3 regions of the Streptomyces sp. NPDC019396 genome follow, and region 1 is predicted to be linked to each of the others. Evidence: riboswitches for the same ligand, from Rfam matches in the RefSeq annotation. Region 1 holds a riboswitch; each other region holds the start of a gene.
What was found. A riboswitch is a leader RNA that binds a small molecule or an ion and turns the genes downstream of it on or off. The one in region 1 is predicted to bind cyclic di-AMP.

Region 1 (7,590 bases):
TTCCGCGACTGGGCGGGGATGATGATCCGGCACGGCGGCGGTCCGCGCGGTGGGGTCGCACGCTCGGTGAAGAAGATGCGGGGCTATCTCGCCGAGCTGATCCACCGCAAGCGGGAGGACCCCGGTGAGGACCTGATCTCGGGGCTCATCAAGGCGTCCGACCACGGGGAGCACCTCACCGAGAACGAGGCCGCCGCCATGGCCTTCATCCTGCTCTTCGCCGGGTTCGAGACGACCGTCAACCTGATCGGCAACGGAATGTACGCGCTGCTGCGCCACCCCGGGCAGCGCGCACGCCTCCAGGACTCCCTCGCGGCGGGGGAGACCGGGTTGCTGGCCACCGGGGTCGAGGAACTCCTGCGCTTCGACGGGCCGGTGGAGCTGGCCACCTGGCGGTTCGCGACCGAGCCGCTGAGCATCGGGGGGCAGGACATCGCGGCCGGAGATCCCGTACTCGTCGTGCTCGCCGCCGCCGACCGGGACCCCGGCCGGTTCCCCGATCCCGATGTGCTCGACCTGGCCCGGACGGACAACCAGCACCTCGGGTACGGGCACGGCATCCACTACTGCCTCGGTGCGCCCCTCGCACGGCTGGAGGGGCAGACGGCGCTGGCGACCCTGCTGACCAGGCTGCCCGACTTGAGACTTGCGGTGGATAGTTCTGATTTGCGCTGGCGTGGGGGTTTGATCATGCGCGGATTGCGCACTCTGCCCGTTGAGTTCACTCCTCGTGAAATCTGACGACAGGTCAGTAACGTGACTTTCACGTGATCTTTCCTGCATCGACTTGTGACACTCATCGGGATGCCGTTAGGTTCACCGTCAACTCGGGACCCCGCGGTCCCCTGTCGTCACACGAAAGGCCCACGCATGCTCTCCGGGAATGGTCGACACCGGCGCCCCCGTCAGGCTCCTGCCCTCTTCGTCGCGGCAGGGGTGACGGGATCGGCCATCGCCATCCCGCTGCTCGGGGCGGGTGCCGCCTCCGCCGCCGACGCCGACACCTGGAACCGGGTCGCGAACTGCGAGAGCGGTGGAGCGTGGAGCGCCGACTACGGCAACGGCTACTACGGCGGGCTCCAGCTCTCCCAGGAGGACTGGGAACAGCACGGCGGTACGACCTACGCCCCCAGGCCCGACCTCGCGAGCCGTTCGCAGCAGATCACGGTCGCGGAGAAGGTCCTCGCCGCGGAGGGCTCTTCGGCTTGGGAGAGCTGCGCCACGGTCACCGGGCTCGTCAAGAGCGCGACCGCACCGCAGGTCGACCCGGGTGGCCTGGGAGCGCAGGACCAGACGCTGGGCTCCACCGGTGACTCCGGCGAGGAGGCGGACCCGCCGACGTTCGGTGACGGCGCCGACGCCGCCACTCCGGAGCCCTCGGCCTCGACCCCTGCCCCTGCCTCGCCGGCATCGCCCGGCGCCTCCACGGACGCATCGGGGTCCGCGGAGCCCCCGTCCGGCGACGACGGCACCTCCGAGTCCGCCGACGCTTCCCAGGGGGAGAGCAGCGGCACCGGCAAACATCGCGGCACTCCTGCCAATGAGGATGAGGCGGGCAAGGTGGACGAGCCAGATGATACGGACGAGACGGGCGATTCGGGCGACGGGCGCGAATACGACGGTCATGCCTCACGAGGTGACGCATCGGCACGAGACGTCGCCGGCGCACCGGATGAGTACACCGTCCGCCCCGGCGACAGCCTCTCGGCGATCGCCGACGCGCACGAGGTGCCCGGCGGCTGGCCCGCGCTCTACGAGGGGAACCGCCAGGTCGTCGGGATCGACGCCGATCTCATCCTGCCCGGCCAGAGTCTCGATCTGGCCCCGGAGCGGGAGTAGTTGGCGGGGGCGGTAAGGGGGCTTATGTCCGGTTCTGTGAAAGTGAGACATGAGTCTCTTCCGGTCAACTGACCCCGGATGGCCGCCAAGTGGGGCCATCTACCCTCTCACCTGCAAAAACGGACATCAGGCGCCGTCGGATATGGGTGATTTCTCCCCGATGTTCCTCCTTTGAACATCGGGGAGACGTGTGTTTACGGTCTGACCGCTCGCCATCGCGGGCCCCGTCGACCGTCACGCCGAATCCTGCCGTCGGTCGAAGGGAACAGCCGTCGCGTTCAAGCGCCGTAGGCAGGAGCGGGGGACCCAAGGTTAAGTGCCGTGCCGGCCCGACGAGGGCCCGGAACGGCTTGGGGTGAAGCCGCGCGCAAAGCCGCGCGGCCGGGCAACTCGTCTTCCGGTTCCGTCGGACACCCGATGCGACGGACAGGGGGACACCCCATCGGCCCGAACCCGACAGCTCACCTCGTAGGCGTCGGTGAGGGGATCACTTCATGCTGCTTTCCGGCAAGGGCAAGCGCCGCCGCCCGACCGCCCGCACTGCTCGTATCGCCGCCTACGCCGCCGGGGTCACCGGTGCCGCCATCGCCGCGCCGCTCATGATCTCGGGGACCGCCTCCGCGGCGACCTCCTCCGAGTGGGACGCCGTCGCCCAGTGCGAGTCCGGCGGCAACTGGTCGATCAACACCGGCAACGGCTACTACGGCGGCCTCCAGTTCTCGGCCTCCACCTGGGCCGCCTACGGCGGTACCGCCTTCGCCTCCACCGCGGACCAGGCCAGCAAGAGCGAGCAGATACAGATCGCCGAGAAGGTCCTGGCCGGCCAGGGCAAGGGCGCGTGGCCGAACTGCGGTGTGAGCCTTTCCAGCACCCCGTACAACGGCGGCACCGCCGAGGCCCCCAAGACCGAGCCCGCCAAGAAGACGGCCGCCCCGAAGCGCGCCGAGGCCCCGACCACCCGCTCCGAGCGCCCCGCCGCCCCGGTGAAGAAGGGTGACGGCGAGTACAAGGTCAAGCCCGGTGACACCCTCAGCAAGATCGCCGAGGCGAAGAAGGTCAAGGGCGGCTGGAAGAAGCTGTTCGAGCTCAACAAGGACATCATCGACAACGCCGATGTGATCCACCCCGGTCAGCTGCTCCACCTGCGCTGACCCACCCGGCAGAACCTCGGGGCCCCCTTCCGCTCAGGGGCCCCTGCCCAGGGACTCCCCCCACCGGGGACCCCGTGAGGTGACCCCCTCGCGGCATCCCCGTCCCCCGGCGACCCCGGCCCGGTGACCGCACCTCGCCGTGTCCGTACGCTCCCTTCCCCCCGTAGCGCTATGGACACGGCAGGTGCACCCGGGCCGGGGTTTCTGCTGGATTGCCACCCTTTTTCGTCCCACGGGCCGGGCACCGGCAGGCCCGGGCCCCCCGTCCGGATAGGCTCATGTCGCAAGGCCAAAGCGACCCTGCACCGACGCTGCGGCAGCGGCGTCACTCCTAGCGACACATCCCAGAAGGAGATGCTCGTGCCGTCCATCGACGTCGTCGTAGCCCGGGAAATCCTGGACTCCCGAGGCAACCCCACGGTCGAGGTCGAGGTCGGCCTCGACGATGGCAGCACTGGCCGTGCTGCTGTCCCCTCCGGTGCCTCCACCGGTGCGTTCGAGGCCATTGAGCTCCGTGACGGAGACCAGAACCGCTACATGGGCAAGGGCGTCGAGAAGGCCGTCCTCGCCGTGCTCGAGCAGATCGGCCCGGAGCTCGTCGGGTACGACGCCACCGAGCAGCGCCTGATCGACCAGGCGATGTTCGACCTCGACGCCACCGACAACAAGGCGTCGCTCGGCGCCAACGCCATCCTCGGTGTCTCGCTGGCCGTCGCCCACGCCGCGTCCGAGGCCTCCGACCTCCCGCTCTTCCGCTACCTGGGCGGTCCGAACGCGCACCTGCTCCCGGTGCCGATGATGAACATCCTGAACGGCGGCTCGCACGCCGACTCCAACGTGGACATCCAGGAGTTCATGATCGCCCCGATCGGCGCGGAGTCCTTCTCCGAGGCGCTGCGCTGGGGCACCGAGGTCTACCACACCCTGAAGAAGGTGCTGAAGGAGCGCGGTCTGTCCACCGGGCTCGGTGACGAGGGCGGCTTCGCCCCGAACCTGGACTCCAACCGCGAGGCCCTCGACCTGATCATCGAGGCCATCAAGCAGGCCGGTTACGCGCCCGGCAAGGACATCGCCCTCGCGCTCGACGTGGCCGCCTCCGAGTTCTACAAGGACGGCAAGTACCTCTTCGAGGGCAAGGAGCGCTCCGCCGCCGAGATGACCGAGTACTACGAGGAGCTCGTCTCCGCGTACCCGCTCGTGTCCATCGAGGACCCGCTGTTCGAGGACGACTGGGCGGGCTGGAAGGTCATCACCGACAAGCTCGGCACCAAGGTGCAGCTGGTCGGCGACGACCTGTTCGTCACCAACCCGGAGCGGCTCGCCCGCGGCATCGAGGAGGGCACCGCCAACGCCCTGCTGGTGAAGGTCAACCAGATCGGTTCGCTGACCGAGACCCTGGACGCCGTCGAGATGGCCCAGCGCAACGGCTTCAAGTGCATGATGTCCCACCGCTCCGGTGAGACCGAGGACGTCACCATCGCCGACCTGGCCGTCGCCACCAACTGCGGCCAGATCAAGACCGGCGCCCCGGCCCGCTCCGAGCGCGTCGCCAAGTACAACCAGCTGCTGCGCATCGAGGAGATCCTCGACGACGCCGCGGTGTACGCCGGCCGCAGCGCCTTCCCGCGCTTCAAGGGCTGACGCCGCTTACGGAAGTCCCTTCCGCACGTCCCCGCGCACGGTCACGTACCGTGTGCGGGGACGTTGGCACGTACGGACCGCATCAACGGGGAGGGGCGCACATGGCCCGGGACCGGTTCTCCACCGCGACCCGGCTGCGGCTGCTCGGCGAGCAGACCGCCGCCCGGGTCTACCGCTCGCAGAACCGCCGCCAGGCCCGCCGCTCCCGGCTCACCGGGCGTGCCGCCTTCCTCGCGCTGGTGGTCTGCTCGATGGTCGTCGCCCTCGCCTATCCGACGCGGCAGTACGTGTCCCAGCGCAACGACATCGCCGAGCAGAAGCGGCTCGCCGACGAGGCACGCGAGCGGGTGGAACGGCTGCGGGACGAGAAGGCGCGGCTCCGGGACGACGCGTACATCAAGCGGCTGGCCCGCGAGCATCTGCATATGGTCATGCCGGGCGAGACCGGTTACACGATGGTCGACCCCAGGGCGGGTCAGCAGCCGCGCGACGAGGAGAGCGGCGCCGGCCGCCCCTGGTACTCGAACGTCTGGGACGACGTCGACCACGCCGACGCGGGACGCTAGACGCAGTTGTGCACACACGACCACGTACACACGACACGAACGACGAAGAGACAGACGCACCCATGGACACGCCTCCGCCCAGCACCGAGCACACCCCGCCCACCGAGGCCGACATCGCCGCGTTCCGGGAGCAGCTCGGCCGTCCCCCGCGCGGTCTGCGTGCCATCGCGCACCGCTGCCCCTGCGGCAACCCCGACGTGGTCGAGACGGCCCCGCGTCTCGAGGACGGTACGCCGTTCCCGACGCTCTACTACCTGACCTGTCCCCGCGCGGCCTCGGCGATCGGCACGCTGGAGGCGAACGGCGTGATGAAGGAGATGTCCGAGCGCCTGGCCACCGACCCGGAGCTGGCCGCCGCCTACCGCGCGGCGCACGAGGACTACGTCGCGCGCCGGGACGCCGTCGAGGAGCTGAAGGGCTTCCCCAGCGCGGGCGGTATGCCGGACCGGGTCAAGTGCCTGCATGTGCTGGTCGGCCACTCCCTGGCGGCGGGCCCGGGTGTGAACCCGCTCGGTGACGAGGCGATCGCGATGCTTCCGGAGTGGTGGGCGAAGGGCCCCTGCGTCACCCCGTGCGTGGACAGCGGCGACGGGACTCCCGGGGAGAGCGCGTGAGCCGCGTCGCCGCAGTCGACTGCGGCACCAACTCCATCCGGCTGCTCGTCGCCGACGCCGACCCGGCGACCGGCGAACTGGTGGAGCTCGACCGCCGGATGACCATCGTGCGCCTGGGTCAGGGCGTGGACCGCACCGGACGGCTCGCACCCGAGGCGCTGGAGCGTACGTTCGCCGCCTGCCGTGAGTACGCCGGGGTCATCGAGGCCCACGGCGCCACCAAGGTGCGCTTCGTGGCCACATCCGCCTCGCGCGACGCCGAGAACCGCGAGGACTTCGTGCGGGGCGTCGTCGAGATCCTCGGGGTCGAGCCCGAGGTGATCAGCGGGGACCAGGAGGCCGAGTTCTCCTTCGTCGGGGCCACCAAGGAGCTGGCGGGCCACGAGGAGCGCCTGGTCGTGGACATCGGCGGGGGCTCGACCGAGTTCGTGGTGGGCCAGGCCCAGGTCGAGGCCGCCCGCTCCGTGGACATCGGCTGCGTGCGCCTGACCGAGCGCCATGTCCGCAACGACCCTCCTACCGCGGCCGAGGCCGCCGCCATACGGGCCGACATCGAGGCCGCGCTGGACCTCGCCGAACAGACCGTGCCCATACGCGAGGCCCGCACCCTGGTGGGCCTGGCCGGCTCGGTCACCACCGTCGCCGCGATCGCGCTCGGGCTGGAGGAGTACGACCCCGCCGCCATCCACCACTCCCGCATCTCCCGCACCCAGGTCGCCGACGTGACCGAGGCGCTGCTCACCGCCACACACGACGAGCGCGCCGCGAACCCGGTGATCCACCCCGGGCGGGTGGACGTGATCACGGCCGGGGCGCTTGTCCTGCTGGCGATCATGGAGCGCACGGGGATCGACGAGGTCGTGGTGAGCGAGCACGACATTCTGGACGGAATCGGCTGGTCGATCGCCTGAGGCTGCCCACGGCCCGAGGGGCGCTGCCCGGCGGGCCGGGCTGCCTGCCGGGTGCCGCCGGGGCCGGGGCTGACCACGGCGGCAGGGTGCTCGGCGCATGGAGGGGCCGTATGCGCCGCCCTGCGTGGGGCGGGCTGGAACCGGGCTCGAGCGGGGCTCGGACCGGGCTGCCGCCGGGCTTCGGGAAAACCTTCGTGAAGTTCTTCACAAGGAAAAGCCTCTGCCCGGCCGTCGAAAGTGCCCCTCGGCGGCCCTGTGGGCCTGTTTTTCTGCCCAACTCCGCGCACCTGTCCACGATCCGACATGCCCGTGTCGCCTGACGATCATGGAAGGGAAGGTCGTGGTACGTCTCCCTCGAAGGTCGTGGGCGCAGCTCAGAGGGGTCGGGCAACGTTCCCCGTCACCCCGGGGTTCCCTGACCTCGCCATGACCTCCGTCACGTGGGCGGCGGAGTGTAGCAGAGGGCCGCTGCATGCTTGTGAAGGGGCTCACGAGCGACCCCCTCATGGGGGGTGGATACTCGATGGCATGAGCACCACGGAGCGTCCCAGGATCCTCGTAGTAGGCGGTGGGTACGTAGGCCTGTACGCAGCTCGTCGCATTCTGAAGAAGATGCGGTACGGGGAGGCGACCGTCACGGTCGTCGACCCGCGGTCGTACATGACGTACCAGCCCTTCCTCCCCGAAGCCGCCGCCGGCAGCATCTCGCCGCGGCACGTCGTCGTCCCGCTGCGACGCGTGCTGCCCAAGGCCGAGGTACTCACCGGCCGGGTCACCACCATCGACCAGGACCGCAAGGTCGCCACGGTCGCGCCGCTCGTGGGCGAGGCCTACGAGCTGCCGTTCGACTACCTGGTGATCGCGCTCG
Region 2 (7,590 bases), on a different contig from region 1:
GACGGCGGCCAGTGCTCCAGCAGGAAGTGCAGCGCGTCGATGTTCCGGTCCCATGACGCCCGGACTGCGCGGGCGGCCTGGAAGCCGCCGCTTGCCTCGATGCTGCTGTGGCCGTGGAAGGCGCTGCGCAACAGCCGTACGGCGTCGGTGAGATCGGGCTCCGGGAGGCGGTACGCGCGCAGCATGGCGTAGGTGGCCTCGCTCATCCGCAGATGTCCGGGGGACCCGGCGACGACTTCCGGGGCGAGGGGGATCTGGGTGGCCGCGTACCGGCCCGGGTGTTTCAGGGCGAAGGAGCGGTACGCGGCGGCGAACGCGGTCAGGGCGTCCTTGCCCGCCCGCCCCGCGACCGCCGCCGTGACGTGGTCGCCGAAGTCGCGGGCGGCGAGGAGGGCCACCCGGGTGCGCAGGTCTGCCGCGCTCCTGAGGTGGGAGTAGAGGCTGGCGTCCTTCACCCCGAGGCGGCGCGCCAGCGCGGACATCGTGACGTGGTCGAATCCGGTCTCGTCCGCGAGGTCGGCGGCGGCCGCCACGACGCGTTCGGTGTTGAGTCCGGCGCGGGCCATACGCGGTCTCCCTAGGTCACTTAACCGTTTGCCTAATCCCTCTAGGCAAACCTAGCGTCGCAGACATGAAGGCACTCACTGAGCAGGACATCCGAGCGGCATTCGTCAATTGTTCGAAGGGTGAGGTCAAGCGCCTGGCCGTGCCCCGTGATCTCGATGAGCGCCCCTGGGGCGACCTGGACTTCCTCGGCTGGCGGGATCCCGCTGCGCCTGATCGCAGCTATCTCGTCGCCGAGCGGGACGACCGGATCGTCGGGGTGTCCCTGCGTTTTCCGTCGCGGCAGCGCGGCTATCTGCACCGCAGTATGTGCTCCCTCTGCCTGACCACCCACCCGGGAGACGGCGTCTCCCTGATGACCGCCCGCAAGGCGGGGCCCGCAGGCCGGGAGGGCAACTCGGCCGGTGTGTACATGTGCACCGACCTGGCCTGCTCCCTTTATGTACGCGGGATCAGGGTCCCGGCCCCCGGTGGTCGTCTGAAGGAGTCCCTCACGGTGGAGCAGCAGATCGAGCGCACCCGGGGCAACCTCTTCGGCTTCCTGGACGCGCTAGGAGTCGCCGGCGGCTGAGCCGTCCGGGCCCGGCGGTCGAGTCCGGACGTGCGGGTCGTCCCCGGGGTGGCAAGACTGGAGGCATGGCTACCAAGGCACGCCTGGAAGGCGGACCGGACGATCTGCAGGGGAAGATCGTCCCGATCACGCCGCCAGGACAGGAACTGAAGATTCCGCACCACGGCGGCTACGAGCACTTCAAGGCCACCACGCGCCACGAGGACAGCTCGGAAGGGCGGCTGACCGTGTACGAGTGGTGGGAGCGGACAGAGGTCGCCGAATAGTCGCCCGTCCAGCCGTCCAGCCGCTGGTCAGCGGAAAATCCCGGGGTGGCGGGACGGCCGCCGCCCGGGTGCGGGAGGTCGTGTGCCGTACGGATTCCGGCCCCGCCCCGGTTCTGACGGGAAAGTGGTTTGGATCTTGCTCCGCATAGCGTAGAGTGGTGTTCACCGACGCGGGGTGGAGCAGCTCGGTAGCTCGCTGGGCTCATAACCCAGAGGTCGCAGGTTCAAATCCTGTCCCCGCTACTCAAACTGAGGGCCCGGATCCAGCATCAGCTGGATCCGGGCCCTCAGTGCATGCGGCCGCCGGTACGTTCCGCACGTTCCGCACATGCCGCCGCGATACGAGCTCGGCCGTCGGGATAGGCACTTGACCTTTACGTAGCGTCAACTTCTACCGTGAAGGTCATGGAGTGGTCGATCCAGGACATCGCCAAGAAGGCCGGCACCACGAGCCGCACCCTCCGGCACTACGGGGAGCTGGGCCTGCTGGTGCCGAGCCGTATCGGCAGCAACGGCTACCGCTACTACGACCAGGACGCCCTGGTCGTACTCCAGCGGATCCTGCTGCTGCGTGAGCTCGGCCTCGGGCTGCCCGCGATCGCGGACGTCCTGGCGGGGCAGAGGGACACGGCTGCCGCACTGCGTACGCATCTGAGACTGCTCGAGCAGGAGCAGGAGCGCATCGTGCGGCAGATCGCCTCGGTGCGGACCACTCTCGACCGCACGGAGAAGGGAGAAGCACTCATGGCGGAGGAAGTCTTCGACGGCTTCGATCACACCCGGTACGAGCAGGAGGTGACCGAGCGCTGGGGCCGGGACGCCTATGAGAAGGGGGACGGCTGGTGGCGCTCACTGAGCCACGAGGAGAAGAAGGACTTCCAGGACCGTCAGGTCGCGATCGCCCGTGACTTCGCGCGGGCCCGCGAGCGCGGTCTCGCCGTGGACGGCGAGGAGGCGCAGGCGATCGCGGGGCGCCACGTCGAGTGGCTGGCGGTGACGGTCACACCGACGAAGTCGTACGTCATCGGGCTCGGCGAGATGTACGTCGCCGATCCGCGCTTCGCGAAGAACTACGACCGGTACGCGGAGGGCACGGCGGAGTTCGTGCGTGACGCGATGAAGGTGTACGCGGAGCGCCACCTGAGCGACGACTGAGACCGCTCAGCCGACCCGCGTACGTACCGCCCCTGCGGTACGGTCACCAGGAGGGCCCCCTGGTGACCATCCCCTGGTGGTGACCACGCCTTCCCCGCGCCGTAGTCCGGTTGGCCGACGGCGACTCGCCCCCCGGTGCGGCTGCGGCCAGCCTGGGTGGGACGCGGTTTTCGTCCGCGGCCGCGGGCGGACCGGGCAGGAGAGCAGTCTTGGCACAGTACGGCGGCGACGAGGGATTCCGGCGCAACACCGGCGGCCGTGTCCTCGTGCTGCTGCTGCCCTGGCTGATGATCATCGCCGGTGTGGTCTTCGACCTGTTCACCCCGGAGGCGTACCGCGCCTCGCCGCTCTTCGCCGCCGCTCCGCTGCTCGCCGCCCCCTTCTACACATGGCGCGGCACCGTGGTCGCCATGGTCGTCAGCGTGCTCACCGTGCTGGGGCTGAACGTCTACAACGGCACGGTGGGCCAGGTGCCGCCGGCCACCGAGGTCTTCACCGTGCTGACGGTGTCGGTCGTCGCCCTCTACATCAACCGCGTACTCCGCCGCAGCGGTGAGCGGCTCGCCTCCGCCCGAGTCATCGCCGAGGCGGCGCAGCTCGCTGTGCTGCCCGAGCCCGCCGAGCGGATCGGCGGGCTGCATGTGGCCGCGCGCTACGAAGCGGCGCAGGCGGACGCGTTCATCGGCGGGGATCTCTACGCCGTCCAGGACACCGTGTTCGGTGTCCGTCTGGTGGTCGGGGACGTCCGCGGCAAGGGGCTGGACGCGGTCGCGACGGTGGCGGTGCTGCTCGGGGCGTTCCGCGAGGTGGCCGATGAGGAGTCCTCGCTGGAGACGATCGCGCAGCGTCTGGAACGGGCGCTGGCCCGGGAGCACACTCGGGCGCACGGACTCGACGAGGTCGAGGGGTTCACCACGGCGGTCCTGGCGGAGATCCCGCACGACGGTGGTCGCGTCCGGATCGTCAACCGGGGCCATCCGCCGCCCATCGTGCTGTACGCGGACGGCGCGCTCGACATGCTGGAGCCGAGCCAGGACGCGCTGCCGCTCGGCATGGGGGATCTCGCCCGCTGGCCGGACCGCGCGGACGACGCGCCGTTTCCGCCGGGGGCGACGCTGCTCCTCTATACGGACGGGCTTTCCGAGGCCCGCGATCGGCACGGGACCTTCTACGATCCGCAGGCGCGGCTCGGGGGCCATGTCTTTCCCGGGCCGGACGAGCTGCTGGACACGGTCGTCGCCGATGTACGGCGGCACACGGGCGGCGGGCTCACGGACGACATGGCGCTGCTGGCGGTCGGCAGGCCGGGTGTGCGGCAGCCGGCGAGGCGCAGGACGCTGCCGGTGGTGCCCTGAGGTCTGCCCCGCCCGGAGTATGTGACGAATCGTCAGATATTCAACGGTGAACAATGTGGCGTGAGGGGCGGTCAACTCGCCCGATTCACCCACCTAGCGGGCGGTACGTCCAGGCCGAAAATCGTTAATGATCAAGTGGAACGGCTTGGAATAGAGCCTCGGCGTCTATTAACGTTCGATAACGCAGCGCGGTTGTCCCAGTCGTCGCAAGAGACGGCACCGTGCGCACGCGCCGAATCCCGCAAGGGAACCGGGGAACCACCACTTGGGGTGAATCGGGTACTTCGTGTGCCCGTAGGAGACCTTCCTGCTCCGAACCCGTCAGCTAACCCGGTAGGCGAGAAGGAAGGAAAGGAGCACGCCTCCGTGGCGTCCAACGAGCCTGCCCTCCAGGGGATTCCCACCACCGAGTGGGTCCCGACCGCCGAGTGGATCGCTTCCGACGGGGCGGAGGAGTGGAACCCGACGGAGGAGTCCGTCCGGCCGGTCCGCGGCAGGCACCGTGTCGTCAAGCAGCGGGGCGGCCTCGCCCGGAGCTCCACCGTGCTCGGTGTCGGCGTGATCGCAGCCGTCGGCGCGGGCGGCATCGCCACCGCGCAGGACAAGCCGGCCGTCTCCATCTCACTGCCCGACACCATCGCGGACAACCTCCCGGACGCCGAGTCACTGCCCGGCGTGGGCTCCCTGATATCGGGCGACGGCTCCGACGAACAGGGCGCGGACGATGCGGCGGGCGCACCGCTCACCGCGATGTCCCTCGCCACCACCACTGACACCGCAGAGCCGGTCAGCGCCCAGCAGGGCACCGCGGGCGAGGCGCTGCGCGCCCGGATCCTCCAGCAGGCCGAGCAGCAGCAGGCCAAGGTCGAGGCGGAGGCGCGGGCGGCTGCCGAGAAGGCCGCCGCGGAGAGCGCCGCGGCCGAGGCGAAGAAGCAGCAGACGGAGGCGGAGGCCAAGGCCGCCGAGGTCCAGCGCAAGGCGGAGGAGGCCGCTGAGGCCGCCCGGCTCGCCGAGCTCGCCGCGAGCTACTCACTGCCCACGTCCTCGTACACCCTCACCTCCACCTTCGGCGAGGCCGGCTCCATGTGGTCGTCCGGCTACCACACCGGTCTCGACTTCGCGGCCCCCACCGGCACCCCGGCGAAGGCCGTGCACGGAGGGACCGTCAAGTCCGCGGGCTGGTCGGGCGCGTACGGCTACCGCGTGGTGCTGGAGCTCGAGGACGGCTCCGAGGTCTGGTACTGCCACCTGTCGTCGATGACCGTCGGCGCCGGCCAGGAGGTCGGCACGGGCGACACCATCGGACGCGTCGGTGCGACCGGCAATGTCACCGGGCCGCATCTGCACCTGGAGGTGCACACCCCGTCCGGCGAAGGTGTGGATCCGGCCGCCTGGCTGCGGGACAAGGGCCTGAGCGTCTGACCCCGAGTCGCAAGAGCTGACGCCCTAGTGCCGGTAGGGGTTGTAGTCCTCGTAGTCCCGGTGCGGCGGAGGTATCCGGGCGCGCCCCGTCGCCCTCGCCGCATAGGTCAGAGCCGGTGTCGCGACATGCTTGCGCTGCCAGAGGTGATGCAGCAGCTCCTGCTCACGCGCGACGAAGTCGGGCCCTGCCGTGCCCCGGTGCGCCTGGTGCCGCAGAAAGGCCAGCGAGGTCGCGAACGTCTCGTACTCGGAAACGGCACGGGCCGCCGCGCTCCCGTGTATGCGCGCCGCCGTGTCGCGGGCCAGTGTGCGCGCCCGCATCGAGGACAGGGCGAGCGGCTCGGCGGGGGAGAGCCAGCCTGCCTCGGCGTACGCGGGAAGCTGGGACGCGATCGTGCGCAGCTCGCGCTGCCTGCTCCAGACCGCGAGCCAGGTGAGCAGTGCGAAGGCCGGCACCATGACGACTCCGTACACGAGGTAGAAGCCCCAGGGCCCGAACACCGCCGAGCCGTTCCACAGCGCGTGCATGCCGATCGCCAGGATCAGGCCCAGCAGCGGTAGCCCGGCCCTGTGCAGCTTCCGGCGCCGGGCGGTGAGCGCGGCGGCACCGAAGCCGATACCGGTCAGCACGGTGAAGAGCGGATGGGCGAACGGCGACATCACGATCCGTACGACGAACGTCGCCGCCGTGCCGGACGAGAATCCCGAGCGGCCGAACTCCTGGTCCTCCAGGAAGGCGTTGCCGAGATAGAGGACGTTCTCGGTGAAGGCGAAGCCGGTCGCGGTGAACCCGGCCACGACGACCCCGTCGACGACTCCCGTGAAGTCCTTTCTGCGGAACAGGAAGATGAGCAGCACGGAAGCCGCCTTGGCGCTTTCCTCCACGACCGGCGCGATGATCGTGGCGCCGATCGTGTCCGCCGATGTCGGATCGGCCGTGGCGGTCGCTATCCACTGGGTCGCGAAGGAGTTGGCGATGATCGCGATGAGCGCGGCGGCGCAGGCTCCCCAGGCGAAGGCGAAGAGGAGATTCCGCCAGGGCCCCGGCTCGACACGGTCCAGCCAGCGGAAGGCCGCCATCAGCAGCGGCACCGGCAGCAGTGCAAGGGCGAGGCCCACCAGGAAGCCTTCCGTGCCGGTCTGCTCGCGCACCAGTGCCAGGATGACCAGCCCGCACAGCGCGAGCAGGGTGATCACGGTCCAGGCCCGCACCGCCGCGCTGCGCCAGAAGGCCCGGCTCGGTTTGTAACGCCAGCGTGCAGGCTCCGGCACGGCGTCGAAGAGCAGCTGCTCGTCGCACGCCGGGATGGCGGGGTGGGGCGCCGTGGGGTACGGCTGCCTGCTCCGGTCGGACACCAGACGACCCTAACGACCACCACTGACAGCCGCGATGCGTTATCCGGCAATCCGGACGTGTTACCGCGCACGTTCGGCGCGGGGCGTTCAACCGGCTCGCGGCGTGTGCCACCGGCCCTGGCGGGCGGGTGCGTGACCCTGCGGGCCGGTACGCGACCCCGAACTACCCGGCCTTGCGGCGGAACAGCAGGTCGTGGACCAGATGCCCCTTCTTGAGGCCCTGGCCTTCGAACCGGGTCAGCGGCCGGAATGCGGGCCGGGGAGCGTAGCCGCCGTCGTCCTGGGTGTTCTCGAAGTCGGGGTGTGCCGAGAGGACCTCGAGCATCTGCTCGGCATACGGCTCCCAGTCCGTGGCGCAGTGCAGCACCGCGCCGGGCTTCAGCCGGGTGGCGGCGAGCGTCAGGAAGTCCGGCTGGATCAGCCGTCGCTTGTGGTGGCGCTTCTTGGGCCAGGGGTCGGGGAAGTAGACCCGCAGTCCGTCGAGAGCGTCGGGGGCGAGCATCTCGCGCAGCAGGATGATCGCATCGCCATTGGCCACACGGACATTGGTCAGGCCCGCGCGCTCGGCGAGACCGAGCAGATTCCCCTGCCCCGGGGTGTGCACGTCGACGGCGAGGATGCCGGTGCCCGGGTCGGCCGCCGCCATCTGCGCGGTCGCCTCGCCCATCCCGAATCCGATCTCCAGGACGACCGGCAGGCCGTCGAACATCTGTCCGAGGTGGAGGCGCCGCAGCCCGTCGATGTCCAGTCCCCAGGCGGGCCACAGCCTGCGCAGCGCGTCGCCCTGTCCCGTGGTCACCCGGCTGCGGCGCGGCTGGAAGCTGCGGATCCGGCGCTCGTGGTGCGAACCGGCCGGATCAGCGGCCGGGCCGCCCGGAAACCGCGGTTCGCCCTTGGGGCG
Region 3 (7,590 bases), on a different contig from region 1:
GCGGCGCGTCGGCATCCCCACGAGGGCATACGGGGGACGGAGCCGTCGACCCGTGCGCCATTCGGGAGGTCGGCCATGGGGTTGCTGCCGCTCTTGCGCTTCGGACAATTCCGGCTGCCCGTGGCGCTGCTGCGCGCCACCGCCCTTGAGCTGGCGATCCTCGCGGGGCACCTCGTGCTGTACCCGTCGGGCATCAGCCAGGAGCGGCCGGGCCGCCCCGGGCGCGGGAGCCCCGGCGGCTCCGGGGACCCCGATCGCCCCGGCACGGTCGAGTCCGGACGCGCCGCGCAGGAGACAAGTGCGCTGCCCACGTCGGCCGCCACCGCATTCCCCCCGGCCGTCCTCCTCCACGGCTTCATCGACAACCGTTCCGTGTTCGTCCTTCTGCGCCGCCACCTCGCCCGTCAGGGGCGGCGGCCCATCGAGTCGCTCAACTACTCACCGCTGACCTGTGACATACGCAGTGCCGCCGAGCTGCTGGGCCGCCATGTCGAGGAGGTCTGCACCCGCACCGGCCGGCCCGAGGTGGATATCGTCGGACACAGCCTCGGAGGGCTGATCGCCCGCTATTACGTCCAGCGGCTCGGCGGCGACCGCCGGGTCCGCACGCTGGTCACCCTCGGCACCCCCCATTCGGGCACGAGTGTCGTCCCGCTCGCGAGCGCTCACCCCCTCGTGCGCCAGATGCGCCCCGGCTCCGATGTGGTGGAGGAACTGAGACTGCCCGCTCCCGGCTGCCGCACGCGCTTCGTCAGTTTCTGGAGCGACCTCGACCAGCTGATGGTGCCGCTCGAAACGGCCTGCATCGACCACCCTGATCTACAGGTGCGGAACATACGCGTCAGCGGTATCGGCCATCTCGCCCTCCCTGTGCACCCGGCCGTCGCGGCGATCATCCGCGAGGTGCTCGAGCCGTCGGAGAGGGGCACGGCGCCGGAGGCGGAAGCGGCATCGGCAGCATCCGGGGTGGTGTCCGTGGCCTGAGGCCCGGCACCCCAACGGCCTTCGAACAATCATCGAACGTAAGGCCAAAGCTCTTCCTGTACCTCGTCGAAAGACAGCCGAATGCCCGTTTCCCGCCCACCCAAAACCAACGGAAGATTGTCGGCGTCGCATACTGCCGGGTACAGTCGCGCCCACTGCGTTCCTCGGGTCCCCCGCCGCGGGTGACTCCGGATCCTGGTCCTGCTGCCGAGGCGAGAGAGAAGTTGGTGAACGACCAGCACCCCGACGCCGGGTATGACTCCTACGCCGCCGGCAGCTTCGACACCGACCCGCTCTTCGGCGCCCTTCCCGGCAGCTACGCCTACGACACAGCGGCCACCGATAGCACCGACCAGTACGACGCGACGCAGTGGCAGTCGGCGACGACGGCGTACGACAGCTACGCCTCCGCCGAGGGACACCAGCAGCAGTACGACACCACCGGCCAGTGGGACGCCAACGCCTGGAACCAGACGGGGCAGTTCGAGACCGCCGCGGCCGCCTTCGCCCATGACGCGACAGGCCAGTGGCCCGCGGCGGGCGGGTACAGCACCCCGGCCTATGAAACCGGTACATACGACGCGACCGCTTGGAACTCGGGCACGGACACCGGCTCCGGCCTGGGTGCCGAACAGGCCGCCGACGCCTACCGGACCCAGGTCCAGGCCCAGACGCAGTACCTCGAGTACAGCGAGTACGCGGCGCATACCGACTACGCGGCGCACGCCGAGCCCGCTCGATACACCGAGCACGCCGATTACACCGCGGAGAACGAATACGCCGCGGACAGCGAGTACGCCGAGCACACCGGCTACTACGCCGAGCCCGTGACACCGCCCGAACAGTTCTCCCCCGAGGACGAGTTCCCGGCAGGGGCCGACCATCCCGCGGCCGGACCCGACACCGATGACCCCGCCCCGGAAGCCGACGACCAGAGCTTCGAGGGCTACGACGAGGCCGAGTTCATTGCCGCGGCCAGGACGATGGCCGCCCCGGCGGTGTCCATCCCTGCGCCCCGCCCCGTCCGCCGCGGTGGCACCCGTGGCCGCCGCCGCACCCCGGCCAAGCGTTCCGCCATGCTCACCGTGGCAGTCCCCTCCGCCTGCGTCATGGGTGTCGCCGGCGTGGCAGCGGCATCGGTGGGCGGTCTCTCCGGAGGCGAGGAGAGCAGCGGCAAGACCACCGTCGCGGCTGCCGATCCGACATCGGTGCAGTCGGTGCCGGCCAACTCCAAGCTCGATACCCAGCTCGCCGCGCTGAGCGCCGACGCCCGCGACTTCGGCGACCGCGCCAGCCGCACCCAGGAGCGAATCGACCTCAAGGCGCGCCAGGAGGCGGACCGCAAGAAGCGCGAGGCGGAAGCCGCCCGCCGCGAGGCGCTGCGCCCGAAGTTCGCCCTGCCCGTCAGCCAGCACGGGCTCAGCGCCTACTTCGGTCAGGCGGGCGTCAACTGGATGTCCATGCACACCGGCATCGACTTCCCCGTCTCCTACGGGACGCAGGTGAAGGCCGCCACCGATGGCACGGTGCGCACCCAGTGGAACAGCGCCTACGGCAACATGGCGATCGTCACGGCCGCTGACGGCACGGAGACCTGGTACTGCCACCTCAGCAGCACCAAGATCCGCTCAGGATCGGTCAAAGCCGGTGACGTCATCGCCTTCTCCGGCAACTCGGGCAATTCCACCGGCCCGCATCTGCACTTCGAGGTACGTCCGGGCGGCGGTTCCGCGATAAACCCGCTGTCGTGGCTGCGCGGCCACGGTCTCGACCCGACCTGATCCGGCACAGACGTAGGCGGACGTACGACGCCCCGCGCTCCGCCTCCGCCCCTTCGGGGTGCGGCTTTCACCGCACCCCGGCCCCTCTCGCTACAGCTTCTCGACCGGCGCGTACCGCAGTAGCAGCCGCTTCGGTTTGGTGTCCCCGAAGTCGATCGTCGCCTGGGCGTCCGCGCCCAGTCCCGTCACCGCCATCACCGTGCCGAGACCGAACTGGTCGTGTGTCACCCGGTCTCCGACCGCCAGCGCGATGACGGGCTTGTCAGCCGCCCGCCTGGTCGCGAATCCAGAGGGGCCGGAACGCGACCGGGACGAGGAGAGCGAGGAGGTGATCCCGGAGACCGGACCCGCCGGGGCGGCCATCGGTCCCGTCCGCTTCCATTCCAGATGCGCGTCCGGGATCTCCTCCAGAAAACGGGACGGCGGGTTGTACGAGGGCTGGCCCCAGGCGCTGCGCATCGACGAGCGGGTCAGATAGAGCCGCTCACGGGCTCGGGTGATCCCCACATACGCCAGCCGCCGCTCCTCCTCCAGCTCCTTGGCCTGGCCGAGCGCCCGCATGTGCGGGAAGACCCCGTCCTCCATGCCGGTGAGGAACACGACGGGGAACTCCAGGCCCTTCGCCGTGTGCAGCGTCATGAGGGTGATGACTCCGCTGCCCTCCTCGTCCTCGTCCGGGATCTGGTCGGAGTCCGCGACGAGTGCGACCTGCTCCAGGAACTCGGCGAGCGTGCCGGAACCCTCGTCGGCCCCCCGCTCCTGCTCGAATTCGAGGGCGACCGCCGCGAGCTCCTGGAGGTTCTCGATACGGGTCTCGTCCTGCGGGTCGGTGGATGCCTGGAGCTCGGCCAGGTATCCGGTGCGCTCCAGCACCGCCTCGAGGACGGTGGCGGGGCCCGCGCCCGATTCGACGATCGTGCGCAGCTCCTCCATCAGCGTGTTGAAGCGCTTCACGGCATTGGCCGAACGGGCCGCCATGCCGTACGCCTCGTCCACGCGCCGCAACGCCTGCGGGAAGGTGATCTTCTCGCGCAGCGCGAGGGCGTCGATCATCGCCTCGGCGCGCTCGCCGATACCGCGCTTGGGGACGTTGAGGATACGGCGCAGCGGGACGTTGTCCTCGGGGTTGGCGAGGACCCGCAGATAGGCGAGGACGTCCCGGACTTCCTTGCGCTCGTAGAAGCGCACTCCTCCGACGACCTTGTAGGGCAGGCCGACGCGGATGAAGATCTCCTCGAAGACACGGGACTGGGCGTTGGTCCGGTAGAAGACGGCGACATCGCCCGCCTTGGCCTCGCCCGCGTCGGTCAGCCGGTCGATCTCGTCGGCGACGAACTGCGCCTCGTCGTGCTCGGTGTCCGCGACATAGCCGGTGATCTGCGCTCCGGCGCCGGCGTTCGTCCAGAGGTTCTTGGGACGACGGCTCTCGTTGCGCTCGATGACGGCGTTGGCGGCGGAGAGGATCGTCTGGGTGGAGCGGTAGTTCTGCTCCAGCAGGATCGTGGTGGCGTCCGGATAGTCCTCCTCGAACTGGAGGATGTTGCGGATCGTGGCGCCGCGGAAGGCGTAGATCGACTGGTCGGCGTCACCGACGACGCACAGCTCGGCGGCCGGCAGGTCCTCGTATCCCTCGCCGACCAGCTCGCGCACCAGGGTGTACTGGGCGTGGTTGGTGTCCTGGTACTCGTCCACCAGGACGTGCCGGAAGCGGCGCCGGTAGTGCTCGGCCACGTCCGGGAACGCCTGGAGCAGATGAACGGTGGTCATGATGATGTCGTCGAAGTCCAGGGCGTTGGCCTCGCGCAGCCGCGCCTGGTACATCCGGTACGCCTCGGCCAGCGTCTTCTCGAAGCCTCCCCCGGAGCCTCCGGCCTGGGAGGTGCCCCCGGCCACCTGATCGGCGAAGGCCTCCTCGTCGATCAGCTCGTTCTTGAGGTTCGAGATCTTGGCGCTGAACGACTTCGGCGGGAACTTCTTCGGGTCGAGGTCGAGATCGCGGCACACCAGGGCCATCAGCCGCTTCGAGTCGGCGGCGTCGTAGATCGAGAACGACGAGGTGAAGCCGAGCTTCTTGCTCTCGCGGCGCAGGATGCGGACGCAGGCACTGTGGAAGGTGGAGACCCACATCGCGTTGGCACGGGGGCCGACGAGCTGCTCGACCCGCTCCTTCATCTCGCCCGCGGCCTTGTTGGTGAAGGTGATGGCCAGTATCTGCCCTGGGTGGACATTGCGGGTCGCCAGCAGGTGGGCGATCCGGTGGGTCAGCACCCGCGTCTTTCCGGAACCCGCTCCGGCCACGATGAGCAGCGGCGAGCCGGTGTGGGCGACGGCGGCGCCCTGCTGTTCGTTCAGGCCTTCCAGCAGCGCGACGGGGTCCACGGCCGGGCGCGGCACACCACTGCGGTAGTACTCGTCCCTGGTCGGAGGCACGTCGAAGCGACCCCCGAAGAGGTCGTGCGGGACGTCCTCGGCGGGGGCGTGCTCGTCGGGCTCCGGAGGCGGGGGCTCCTCCGAGGCTGCAGAGCGCTGGAGGCCGGCCAGGAAGCTGTCGTCAAAGAGGCTGCTCATCGCTCTACGAGTCTAGGCCGCCGCACTGACAGCCCGCCGCCGCCTTCGCCTGAATCACGCGTCGCGATCACGCCAATCCAGCTCGTCACATTCCGTGAAGTCGCGGCCACGACACGCCAAGGTAACGGAAATGTATCGGACATAATGCGCACCGACCTTCACACGAGCGCCACAGTTTGGCTAGCGTGCTCGCCAAGGCAGCCCGTACCCCCGCGGCGACCAACGCCAATCGGGCAGCTCGCGCCGAATCCGACCATTCCGCAAGGAAGGTGAGGAACCGGGGACCCAACTCTTTTGTGCCCACCGGCACAAGAGGGGCCCCACCGGGGTGAATCGGGCCACGTTCAGCAAGGCCCGTAGGACAACCTTCCGTTCCGTCCGAACCCGACAGCTAACCCGGTAGGCGGCAAACGGAAGGAGATGCCTGCCTTGGCATCGCATCGCAAGGCGCGTGCCCTTACGGGTACACGTACGAAGAATCCCGCCGTCGGGTTCACGACGGCAGCCATCGCGGGCGTCACCCTGCTGTCCACGCAGAGCGCCCGGGCCGAACCGCAGCCCAGTGTCGAAGAGGTCCAGAAGAAGGTCGACGACCTCTATCGCCAGGCCGGAACCGCGACCCAGCAGTACGACCGCGCCAAAGAGGAAACGACGCAGCAGCGCCGCGAGGTGGACCAGCTCCTCGACAACGCCGCGGAGCGCACGGAGTCCCTGAACGAAGCCCGTCGCGCACTCGGCTCGTACGCCGCCGCCCAGTACCGCACCGGAACGGTCACACCGACCGCCGCGCTGCTCCTCGCGGACAGCCCGCAGGAGTACTTCGACCAGACGCGCCTGATGGACCGGCTGTCCGAAGAACAGCGTGAAGCCGTCACCGACTTCGAGGAGCAGCGGTCTGCGGCAGCGGAGCAGCGCGTGGAGGCGACCAGGAGCCTGGAGAAGCTCAGCGACTCACAGGCATCGCTGCGCACCACCAAGGAGACGGTGCAGCGCAAGCTCGCCGAGGCACGGGAGCTGCTGTCGAAGCTGACGGCGGAGGAGAAGGCACGGCTCGCGGAACTGGAGCGTCAGCGGGAGCAAGAGGCACACCGCAAGGCGGAGGCGAAGGCCAGGGCCGAGGCAGAGGCCAGAGCGGAGGCCGAGGCCCAACGCCGGGCACAGCAGGAGCAGCAGGGCACGGGGACCGGCGCGGGCACCTCCGCCGGCTCGTACGCCGCCAAGGCGCAGCAGGTGCTGTCCTTCGCCCGCAGCCAGATCGGCAAGCCCTACGTCTGGGGCGCGACCGGACCCAGCTCCTACGACTGCTCCGGCCTCACCCAGGCCGCTTGGCGCGCGGCCGGTGTCGATCTGCCCCGCACCACCTGGGACCAGGTCGAGGTGGGACAGCGGGTCGCGGCGAAGGACCTCGTCCCCGGCGACCTCGTGTTCTTCTACGACGACATCAGCCACGTCGGGATCTACATCGGCAACGGGCAGATGATCCACGCCCCGAAGCCGGGCGCGAACGTCCGCGAGGAATCGATCTACTACATGCCGATCTACGGGAGCGTGCGCCCGGCCTGAGCGGGATCCGGCCCGGCACGGCGTTCCCCGGCACGGCGAGCGGCGCCGCGGCCCCGTCGATCGGGGTGACCTGGCCGCTGCGTGCGGGCCGAACGCATGAGCGCGAAGAACCCCGCCAGGGACGACCTGGCGGGGTTCGGCTTCACCGGGCTGCCGGGATCACTCCCTGTTCAAGGCAGCTCGCAGACAGGCGATCAGATCGCCGGTCGGCACCTCGGTCCACGTGGCCCCGGGCACCCCCACGCGCATGACCTCATGGCGCTCCTCGTCCAGCTCGTGCACCAGGACCTGACGGCTCGTTCCGTCCAACGGATCCACCCGCAGCCGGACGGCCCCGTGCGAGACAGTCGGGAACATGTTCCGCAGCACGTCATCCGCATGGAGGCGACGCAGAAGGTTCCACTGTCCTCGGTGGGAATCGGACGACAGGAGGTCGGACCACTGCGAGGAAGTGGGCTCCCCGCTGTCGAGCGCCCTGGCGAACTCGTCGAGCTCCATGAACGTGAACCTCGCCGCCAGTTCTTCGAGCGGCACACCCTCCCGCCATGCGGCGACCGCCTCCGCGAGCAATCCGAGATCGTCCGTCGAGCCGAGCTGCCAGGTGAACCCGGGAATGTGGACGCGCATCCGGAACAGTCGCTCATCGGCCACGGGATCGACTGACACGACCCCCCTCGCCGTCTCGACGCTGATC

Region 2: linked by a shared signal. The riboswitch ahead of ABZ532_RS09905 (M23 family metallopeptidase) and the one ahead of ABZ532_RS12015 (transglycosylase family protein) in region 1 are both predicted to bind cyclic di-AMP.
Region 3: linked by a shared signal. The riboswitch ahead of ABZ532_RS07330 (NlpC/P60 family protein) and the one ahead of ABZ532_RS12015 (transglycosylase family protein) in region 1 are both predicted to bind cyclic di-AMP.

Annotation. Positions count from the first base shown of each region.
Region 1 is NZ_JBEYBS010000008.1:158,294-165,883, forward strand. Features, by position in the region: gene ABZ532_RS12005 (cytochrome P450) at 1-741, shown strand, start outside; gene ABZ532_RS12010 (transglycosylase family protein) at 871-1,839, shown strand; cyclic di-AMP (ydaO/yuaA leader) riboswitch at 2,113-2,329, shown strand; gene ABZ532_RS12015 (transglycosylase family protein) at 2,334-2,990, shown strand; gene eno (phosphopyruvate hydratase) at 3,345-4,631, shown strand; gene ABZ532_RS12025 (septum formation initiator family protein) at 4,733-5,197, shown strand; gene ABZ532_RS12030 (DUF501 domain-containing protein) at 5,260-5,811, shown strand; gene ABZ532_RS12035 (Ppx/GppA phosphatase family protein) at 5,808-6,722, shown strand; gene ABZ532_RS12040 (NAD(P)/FAD-dependent oxidoreductase) at 7,251-7,590, shown strand, end outside.
Region 2 is NZ_JBEYBS010000007.1:18,757-26,346, reverse strand. Features, by position in the region: gene ABZ532_RS09935 (TetR-like C-terminal domain-containing protein) at 1-566, opposite strand, end outside; gene ABZ532_RS09930 (FBP domain-containing protein) at 632-1,135, shown strand; gene ABZ532_RS09925 (DUF5988 family protein) at 1,201-1,401, shown strand; tRNA gene ABZ532_RS09920 (tRNA-Met) at 1,571-1,644, shown strand; gene ABZ532_RS09915 (MerR family transcriptional regulator) at 1,807-2,556, shown strand; gene ABZ532_RS09910 (PP2C family protein-serine/threonine phosphatase) at 2,766-3,911, shown strand; cyclic di-AMP (ydaO/yuaA leader) riboswitch at 4,132-4,266, shown strand; gene ABZ532_RS09905 (M23 family metallopeptidase) at 4,308-5,333, shown strand; gene ABZ532_RS09900 (PrsW family intramembrane metalloprotease) at 5,358-6,689, opposite strand; gene trmB (tRNA (guanosine(46)-N7)-methyltransferase TrmB) at 6,853-7,590, opposite strand, start outside.
Region 3 is NZ_JBEYBS010000005.1:75,524-83,113, reverse strand. Features, by position in the region: gene ABZ532_RS07345 (alpha/beta fold hydrolase) at 76-984, shown strand; gene ABZ532_RS07340 (M23 family metallopeptidase) at 1,212-2,765, shown strand; gene pcrA (DNA helicase PcrA) at 2,856-5,333, opposite strand; cyclic di-AMP (ydaO/yuaA leader) riboswitch at 5,565-5,755, shown strand; gene ABZ532_RS07330 (NlpC/P60 family protein) at 5,754-6,896, shown strand; gene ABZ532_RS07325 (hypothetical protein) at 7,056-7,590, opposite strand, start outside.